Regions from separate parts of the Verminephrobacter aporrectodeae subsp. tuberculatae genome, predicted to be linked through region 1. Evidence: predicted binding sites of a transcription regulator. Region 1 holds the regulator's gene; each other region holds the start of a gene.
What was found. Region 1 encodes sigma-54, which starts transcription at its own class of promoters, with help from an activator protein. Its sites were predicted from a motif close to TGGCANGNAANCTGCTTT; they were not measured.
Positions count from the first base shown of each region.

Region 1 (2,198 bases):
CTCAGGTGCAGGTGGATGCGCACGTCGGGCCACTGCGTGTTCACGTCGGGTCGCACGCCGCTCTGGGTGCGGAAGCGGTCGGCCACGGCGTCCTTGACCTTGAGCGCGGCGAAGTTCAGGCTTTGCAGCGGGCTGTTCCGGGCCGTGGCTTCGACCTTGAAGCTTTGGCGCGGGGTGAACCAGGATTCCCAGGCCACTTCGCTGGCCGCGGCGTACAGGTCGTTTTCCGAGCGGTACGGGCGCTGCGCCAGCCGCACCAGCACGCGCTGGGCCAGGCGGCTGTGCAGGTTCAGCCGCAGTGCGTCGCGCCACGCGGCACGCAGCAGCACGCCGCCGCGGCCCGTGAGCAGGTCTTGCCCCGTCAGGCCGGTGATGCGGTGCACTTCGTCGGCCAGGTACGGCTCCACGCCTGCTGCGCAGGGAAGGAAGAGCGGGAGTGGGTGCATGGGGCCGTGCATGGCGGTTATTAAAGCGCCTTGCGCAGATTCGCCGGCGCGATCTTCAGCGCCTCGCGGTATTTGGCCACGGTGCGGCGCGCGCATTCGATTCCCTGCTCCTTGAGCAGCGCGGCGATCTGGCTGTCTGACAGGGGCTTGGCGGGGTTTTCCGCGGCGACGAAGCGTTTCATGAGCGCGCGCACGGCGGTGCTCGATGCGCTGCCGCCCGTTTCGGTGCCCAGGCCCGAGCCGAAGAAGTACTTGAGTTCGTAGGTGCCGATGGGCGTCGCCATGTACTTGGCGGTGGTCACGCGGCTGATGGTCGATTCGTGCAGGCCCAGTTCGTCCGCAATGTCGCGCAGCACCAGCGGCCGCATGGCCAGTTCGCCGTGCGTGAAGAATTTCTTTTGCCGCTCGACGATGGCGCGCGAGACGCGCAGGATGGTGTCAAAGCGCTGCTGGATGTTCTTGATGAACCAGCGTGCCTCTTGCAGGCGCTGCTGCATGCCCTGGTGGCCTGCGCCGCCCTTGTAGCCGCGCAGCGCGCCGGCGTAGATGTCGTGCACGCGCAGGCGGGGCAGTACGTCGGGGTTGAGCTGGACGATGAGGTGGTGCTGGCCGTCCCGCCCATTCATGCGCCCGGCCTTGCGCACGATGACGTCGGGCACGACGATGTTGCGCTCCACGTCCGCAAAGCAGCGGCCCGGGCGGGGCTCCAGGCGGGTGATCAGCGCCATGGCCGCGCGGGTGCGTTCCTCGTCGCCGCCGCAGGCCTGGGTGAGCCGGCGCACGTCGCGCCGGGCGAGCATTTCCAGCGGTTGCTGGCAGATGCACAGAGCGGTTTGCACGGTGTCGGGGTCGGCCTCCTTGTCCTGGGCCAGGGCGTCGAGTTGCAGCGTCAGGCACTCGGCGAGATTGCGCGCGCCCACGCCCACGGGCTCCAGGCTTTGCAGCAGGTGCAGGGCCACCGTGAACCGGTGCAGCAGTTCTTCGATCTGCTGCGGGTCGTCCGGACCGGCCAGGCTGATCGCCAGCGCTTCGGGCGGGTCCTCCAGGTAGCCGTCGTCGTTGAGCGATTGGATGAGGAAGTGCAGCGCGGCGCGGTCGGTCTCCGACAGGCGCAGCACCAGGGCCTGGCGTTGCAGGAACGCGGTCAGCGATTCCTGCGTGCGCGCCAGCTCGGTGGCGTCGATCTCGTCGCCTTCGGCGTCGTTGCGGTTGCGCGAGGGCGCGTCGCCGCCCCACTCCGCGTCGTTGGGCGCGATCTCCACGCTGCCGTCGCCGCCCCAGTCGGGCTCCTGCGCCGCGGTGTCCCAGGCGTCGGCGTCCCCCCCCGGCGTCTCGGCGCTGCTGCCCGAGGCGCCGGCAAAGAGCGCCTCGTCGGCGCCGTAGTCGTCGATTTGCACGGGCGTGTCCGCGGCGTCGAGGCCAAACTCCTCGCCCGGCGCCGTGTCCGCCGCGCGCTCGAGGAACGGGTTTTCGTCGAGCATCTGCTCGATCTCCTGCGAGAGCTCGAGCGTGGACAGTTGCAGCAACCGGATGGACTGCTGCAGCTGAGGGGTCAGTGCCAGATGCTGCGAGACGCGCAGCGACAGACCGGGTTTCATCACATTCTGAAATGCTCGCCGAGGTAGACGCGGCGCACCTCGGCGTTGGCGACGATTTCGGCCGGCGTGCCCTGCGCGAGCACGCGCCCGTCGCTGATGATGAAGGCGTGGTCGCAGATGCCCAGCGTCTCGCGCACGTTGTGGTCGGTAATCA
Region 1 is NZ_QZCX01000001.1:919,885-922,082, forward strand. It holds gene D5041_RS03860 (THUMP domain-containing class I SAM-dependent RNA methyltransferase) at 1-446, opposite strand, end outside; gene D5041_RS03865 (RNA polymerase factor sigma-54) at 467-2,044, opposite strand; gene lptB (LPS export ABC transporter ATP-binding protein) at 2,044-2,198, opposite strand, start outside.

Region 2 (2,198 bases), 740 kb from region 1:
GGGCGGGTAGCGCGGCGGTGCTGGGCGGCGCGCTGCTGGCGCTGCGCATGCCCTGGCGCTTGCGCCTGCTGGCGCTGCCATTGCTCTGGCCGGCGCTGTGCTGGCAGCCCGCGCGGCCGCCGCCGGGGCAGTTCGACTTGCTCGCAGCAGACGTTGGCCAGGGCGGCGCGGTGCTGGTGCGCACCGCCAACCACACGCTGCTCTACGACGCGGGTCCGCGTTTCAGCCGCGAGAGCGACGCCGGGCAGCGCGTGCTGGTGCCCTTGCTGCGCGCGCTCGGCGAGCGGGTGGATCTGCTCATGCTCAGCCACCGCGACGCGGACCACAGCGGCGGCGCCGCGGCCGTGCTGGCGCAGCAGCCACAGGCCGCGCTCAGCGGCTCGATCGAGGCCGGGCATGCATTGCAGGAACTGCGCCCCGTCCAGCCCTGCCTCGCCGGCCAGCGCTGGGAATGGGACGGCGTGCGCTTCGAGCTGCTGCACCCGCTGCCCGGAGACGCCGCCCCCGGGCAGCGCCGCGCGCCGCGTCCGAATGCCCTGAGTTGCGTGCTGCGCATCGCGGCCGCAGGGGCGCCCGCGGCCCTGCTCGCCGGGGACATCGAGGCCGCGCAGGAGCGGGCCCTGGTGGCGCGCGGCGCGGCGCTGCAGGCCGACCTGCTGCTGGTGCCGCACCATGGCAGCAAGACCTCCTCGTCGCCCGCGTTTCTGGACGCCGTCCGGCCACGCGCCGCCTTGGTGCAGGCCGGCTACCGCAACCGCTTCGGCCATCCGGCGCCCGAGGTGTTGCGACGCTACCAGGCGCGCGGCGTCCGGGTGCTGGAGTCCGCGCGCTGCGGCGCCGCCAGCTGGTCCTCGGCCCGGCCCGGGGTGGTGGCCTGCGCACGCGACACCGGGCGCCGGTATTGGCAGCACCGCGTGCCCCCACGCGGCGAATGACCCCTGGCGCGGGGTGGATAGGCGACGGCGCGCTGCCGGCAGGGGCTGCTGCGCCGTGCACGGGCGCATAACTTGCTATCCTCTGCGCCAGGAGGCCGGTTCATGCAGCAATTCGACGAGATGTATGCCAAGCAGCCTATGGACGGCGGCGCCGTGCGGGCGCATTACGCGCGCTACGCGCAGTGGCTGGACCAGCAGCCCCCCGAGGGAATGCAGGCGCGCCGGGCCGAAGCCGAGATGATCTTCCGGCGCGTGGGGATCACCTTTGCCGTCTACGGCGCCAAGGACGAGGACGGAGTGGGCAACGAGCGCCTGATCCCGTTCGACCTGATCCCGCGCATCATCCCGGCGCACGAGTGGAGCCGCCTGCAACAGGGGCTGGTGCAGCGGGTCACGGCGCTCAACCGCTTCATCCACGACATCTACCACGGCCAGGACATCGTGCGCGCCGGCGTCGTCGCCGCCGACCTCATCGTCGGCAACGCCCAGTACCGGCCCGAAATGGCGGGCCTGTCCGTGCCGCAGGACATCTACGCGCACATCGCCGGAATCGACATCGTGCGCGCGCCCGACGCGCAGGGCGTGGGCGAGTACTACGTGCTCGAAGACAACCTGCGCGTCCCCAGCGGCGTGAGCTACATGCTCGAAAACCGCAAGATGATGATGCGTCTGTTCCCCGAACTGTTCAGCCTGCACAAGGTGGCGCCGGTCGCGCACTACCCCGACATGCTGCTCGAGACCCTGCGCGCCAGCGCCCCCGCGACGTCGGACGAGCCCACGGTGGTGGTGCTGACACCCGGCATGCACAACAGCGCGTACTTCGAGCACGCCTTCCTGGCGCAGCAGATGGGCGTGGAACTGGTCGAAGGGCAGGACCTCGTGGTCCGGGACGGCTTCGTCTACATGCGCACCACGCGCGGCCTGCAGCGCGTGGACGTGATCTACCGGCGGGTGGACGACGATTTCCTCGATCCGCAGGTGTTCCGCCGCAACTCCACGCTGGGCTGCCATGGCCTGATGGACGCCTACCGCGCAGGCCACGTCGGCATCTGCAACGCCGTGGGGATCGGCGTCGCGGACGACAAGTCGGTCTACCCCCAGGTGCCCGAGATGATCCGCTTCTACCTGGGCCAGGAACCCATTCTCAAGAACGTCCCCACCTGGATGTGCCGCAGGCCGGACGAGTTGCAGTACGTGCTCGGCCAGCTGCGCCAGCAGCAGGGAATCGGCGCTGCCCGGGGGGCGGGCCAGAGTGAATCGTTT
Region 2 is NZ_QZCX01000001.1:1,662,562-1,664,759, reverse strand. It holds gene D5041_RS07040 (DNA internalization-related competence protein ComEC/Rec2) at 1-935, shown strand, start outside; gene D5041_RS07035 (circularly permuted type 2 ATP-grasp protein) at 1,038-2,198, shown strand, end outside.
Region 2: D5041_RS07035 (circularly permuted type 2 ATP-grasp protein) is a predicted target of sigma-54. The motif match lies at 997-1,014, and genes of this name have one in related genera.

Region 3 (2,198 bases), 730 kb from region 1:
GTCACGCTGGCGCTCACGCCCCTGGGCCTGCTGCTGTTTGCCCAGGTCCCGCTGCTGGGTTTCGTGGCCAACCTGGCGGCGATTCCCTGGGTCACGCTGGTGGTGACGCCGCTGGCGCTCGGCGGTGCGCTGTGGGCGCCGCTGTGGGACCTGGCGGCGCTCAGTCTGCAACCGCTGATGGCCTGGCTGCAATGGCTCGCGCAATGGCCCTGGGCGGTGCTGTTTCTGCCTGCGGCGCCGCTGTGGGCGGGTAGCGCGGCGGTGCTGGGCGGCGCGCTGCTGGCGCTGCGCATGCCCTGGCGCTTGCGCCTGCTGGCGCTGCCATTGCTCTGGCCGGCGCTGTGCTGGCAGCCCGCGCGGCCGCCGCCGGGGCAGTTCGACTTGCTCGCAGCAGACGTTGGCCAGGGCGGCGCGGTGCTGGTGCGCACCGCCAACCACACGCTGCTCTACGACGCGGGTCCGCGTTTCAGCCGCGAGAGCGACGCCGGGCAGCGCGTGCTGGTGCCCTTGCTGCGCGCGCTCGGCGAGCGGGTGGATCTGCTCATGCTCAGCCACCGCGACGCGGACCACAGCGGCGGCGCCGCGGCCGTGCTGGCGCAGCAGCCACAGGCCGCGCTCAGCGGCTCGATCGAGGCCGGGCATGCATTGCAGGAACTGCGCCCCGTCCAGCCCTGCCTCGCCGGCCAGCGCTGGGAATGGGACGGCGTGCGCTTCGAGCTGCTGCACCCGCTGCCCGGAGACGCCGCCCCCGGGCAGCGCCGCGCGCCGCGTCCGAATGCCCTGAGTTGCGTGCTGCGCATCGCGGCCGCAGGGGCGCCCGCGGCCCTGCTCGCCGGGGACATCGAGGCCGCGCAGGAGCGGGCCCTGGTGGCGCGCGGCGCGGCGCTGCAGGCCGACCTGCTGCTGGTGCCGCACCATGGCAGCAAGACCTCCTCGTCGCCCGCGTTTCTGGACGCCGTCCGGCCACGCGCCGCCTTGGTGCAGGCCGGCTACCGCAACCGCTTCGGCCATCCGGCGCCCGAGGTGTTGCGACGCTACCAGGCGCGCGGCGTCCGGGTGCTGGAGTCCGCGCGCTGCGGCGCCGCCAGCTGGTCCTCGGCCCGGCCCGGGGTGGTGGCCTGCGCACGCGACACCGGGCGCCGGTATTGGCAGCACCGCGTGCCCCCACGCGGCGAATGACCCCTGGCGCGGGGTGGATAGGCGACGGCGCGCTGCCGGCAGGGGCTGCTGCGCCGTGCACGGGCGCATAACTTGCTATCCTCTGCGCCAGGAGGCCGGTTCATGCAGCAATTCGACGAGATGTATGCCAAGCAGCCTATGGACGGCGGCGCCGTGCGGGCGCATTACGCGCGCTACGCGCAGTGGCTGGACCAGCAGCCCCCCGAGGGAATGCAGGCGCGCCGGGCCGAAGCCGAGATGATCTTCCGGCGCGTGGGGATCACCTTTGCCGTCTACGGCGCCAAGGACGAGGACGGAGTGGGCAACGAGCGCCTGATCCCGTTCGACCTGATCCCGCGCATCATCCCGGCGCACGAGTGGAGCCGCCTGCAACAGGGGCTGGTGCAGCGGGTCACGGCGCTCAACCGCTTCATCCACGACATCTACCACGGCCAGGACATCGTGCGCGCCGGCGTCGTCGCCGCCGACCTCATCGTCGGCAACGCCCAGTACCGGCCCGAAATGGCGGGCCTGTCCGTGCCGCAGGACATCTACGCGCACATCGCCGGAATCGACATCGTGCGCGCGCCCGACGCGCAGGGCGTGGGCGAGTACTACGTGCTCGAAGACAACCTGCGCGTCCCCAGCGGCGTGAGCTACATGCTCGAAAACCGCAAGATGATGATGCGTCTGTTCCCCGAACTGTTCAGCCTGCACAAGGTGGCGCCGGTCGCGCACTACCCCGACATGCTGCTCGAGACCCTGCGCGCCAGCGCCCCCGCGACGTCGGACGAGCCCACGGTGGTGGTGCTGACACCCGGCATGCACAACAGCGCGTACTTCGAGCACGCCTTCCTGGCGCAGCAGATGGGCGTGGAACTGGTCGAAGGGCAGGACCTCGTGGTCCGGGACGGCTTCGTCTACATGCGCACCACGCGCGGCCTGCAGCGCGTGGACGTGATCTACCGGCGGGTGGACGACGATTTCCTCGATCCGCAGGTGTTCCGCCGCAACTCCACGCTGGGCTGCCATGGCCTGAT
Region 3 is NZ_QZCX01000001.1:1,652,942-1,655,139, reverse strand. It holds gene D5041_RS07000 (DNA internalization-related competence protein ComEC/Rec2) at 1-1,179, shown strand, start outside; gene D5041_RS06995 (circularly permuted type 2 ATP-grasp protein) at 1,282-2,198, shown strand, end outside.
Region 3: D5041_RS06995 (circularly permuted type 2 ATP-grasp protein) is a predicted target of sigma-54. The motif match lies at 1,241-1,258, and genes of this name have one in related genera.

Region 4 (2,198 bases), 240 kb from region 1:
AAGGCATTGGCCCCCCACACGTAGGCCCCGAGCAAGACGCCTTTCCCGGGCTTGCCATAATCCGTATTTGGATAGGCTATTTTCTGAATGGGGGTATCCGTATAGCTGATTCCGCCGTAGATATGTTCGTCCTGCTCCCAGAAGCGGCGCTTGAACTGCAACCCGATCTTCACCGAGCCCTCATAGGGCACGGCGTTGATCGCGGCGAGCATGCTGGAGCTTGCCGTCAGCGGAATCTGGCTCAGAATCGACAGCGGCAGGGTGCAGACGCACCAGTCGGCCGTTTCAACCTGCTCGGCCCCCGTCCCGTCGCTGTTCCTGAAGCTGACCTGGACTTTTTTATCGTCCTGGTGAATGCGCACGACTTTCGCGTTGTAGCGGACAAGTCCTTTTGTCTCGCGCTCAAATGCCTTGGCAATCATGTCCATGCCGCCTGCCGGCTGAAAAATGCTGCTCTGGAATTCAAGCTCCTGGCCATCGACTATTCTTTTCCACAACTTTGAATCGACCAACTCCTGATGGTCCATCGGTGTTGAAAATTCATGGGTCGGCATCAGTCCGCCCCCCGGTTCGACCTTGAAACCACGGCGCAGGCTGGATTCCAGCGACGGCCGGTAGGCTCTCTCCTGCGTCAGCCCGCCCCAGTGCTGCATTGCGTCGAGCAATTTTTCCCTGTCCTGCGCCGAAAATTGCTGGTCGAGCGCCCCGGAATTCACCGCCTTGCTGAGCAGCTCTGCCGTATGGCCTTGAAAATCGGCCTGAATGTCCCGGTATTTTTGCGGCTTGCCACCAAATGCCTTGGTGGAATGCACCAGGGCGTTGTAGTTGACCTGGATGAAGGGTTCGAGCCGGATACCGAACTGCTTGCAGTAGCCGAGCACCGCATGGTGGTGATAGGGTATCCGCCAAGGCCCGGGGTTGATGTATAGCCCGGGATCAAATTTGCATTTCTGCGTCGCCCCGCCGAGTTCCGTGTAGCTGTCCCCCCCACGAATCGTCCAGCAGCGGCCTCCGGCCCTCTGGTTGTATTCAAGGATTTTGACCGTATACCCCGCTTTGCGCAATTCATACGCGGCCACCATGCCTGCAAGACCGGCTCCCAGAATGAGAACGCGGGTTCCCTTGGGAGCACCCGCCAAGTTGGGCGCGCCTTTGTAATTGGACTGCGCAGCAAACCCCAATGTCGTCATGGCCTGGTACATCGTCGCTGCGCCGGCAGTCTTTCCGAGCGCAAGAAGAAGCTGCCGTTTGGAGAATTTCGTTGCCATCTGCACCATTGCACCACCTCACGAATATTCAAGAATTTTTGAAAAAGCCTGCGAGTGCAACCTAGCAAGACACATGCCATGCAAAGAATCCGCCCGGCGCCACGGGCAGCGCCGAATCGTTTACGGAAAATCCGCACTCTGGCGTGCGTTCCGGACGCCCCTGCTGCATCGGCTTGGTGCGTCGGCGTAAACTACGCGACAGTGGTGCTGTTCCAATGGGGATTTCTCGCGACCAGTGCCACCGGTAGATGCTTGCACTGGCATACTGCGCGCAGCTTGCGGCCCGCGGAACGCCAGCCCTTTCAAGGTCTCTGATGGGACCAGAATTCAGGAGTATTTTTGTGAACGATTCATCGCGTGAACCCGGCTGGGAGCGCGCCACGCTGGAAAAGCTGGCCTTTGCGGCCCTGGGCGAGCAACGCAGCACCCGCCGCTGGAAAATCTTCTTTCGCCTTGCCTGGCTGGTGCTGATTGCCGCCGTGGCGCTTGCCGCCATGCGCCAGGCAGCGCCCGGCACGAGCAAGAGCGCGCCGCACACGGCCGTGGTCGTCATCAAGGGCGAGATCGCCTCGGGCGCCGATGCCAGCGCCGAGTTCGTCGTGGCGTCCATGCGTAGCGCGCTGGAAGACGATGGCTCCAAGGCCCTGGTGCTGCTCATCAATTCGCCTGGCGGAAGCCCGGTGCAGGCCGGAATCATCAACGACGAGATCGTGCGCCTGAAGGCCAAGCACCACAAGCCGATCTACGCCGTGGTGGAAGAGAGCTGCGCTTCGGCGGCGTACTACATTGCCGTCGCGGCCGACAGCATCTACGTGGACAAGGCCAGCATCGTGGGCAGCATTGGTGTGCTGATGGATGGTTTTGGCTTCACCGGCGCCATGGAAAAGCTCGGCGTGGAGCGCCGCCTGCTCATCGCCGGCGAGAACAAGG
Region 4 is NZ_QZCX01000001.1:682,061-684,258, forward strand. It holds gene D5041_RS02765 (flavin monoamine oxidase family protein) at 1-1,277, opposite strand, end outside; gene D5041_RS02770 (S49 family peptidase) at 1,583-2,198, shown strand, end outside.
Region 4: D5041_RS02765 (flavin monoamine oxidase family protein) is a predicted target of sigma-54. The motif match lies at 1,330-1,347, and genes of this name have one in related genera.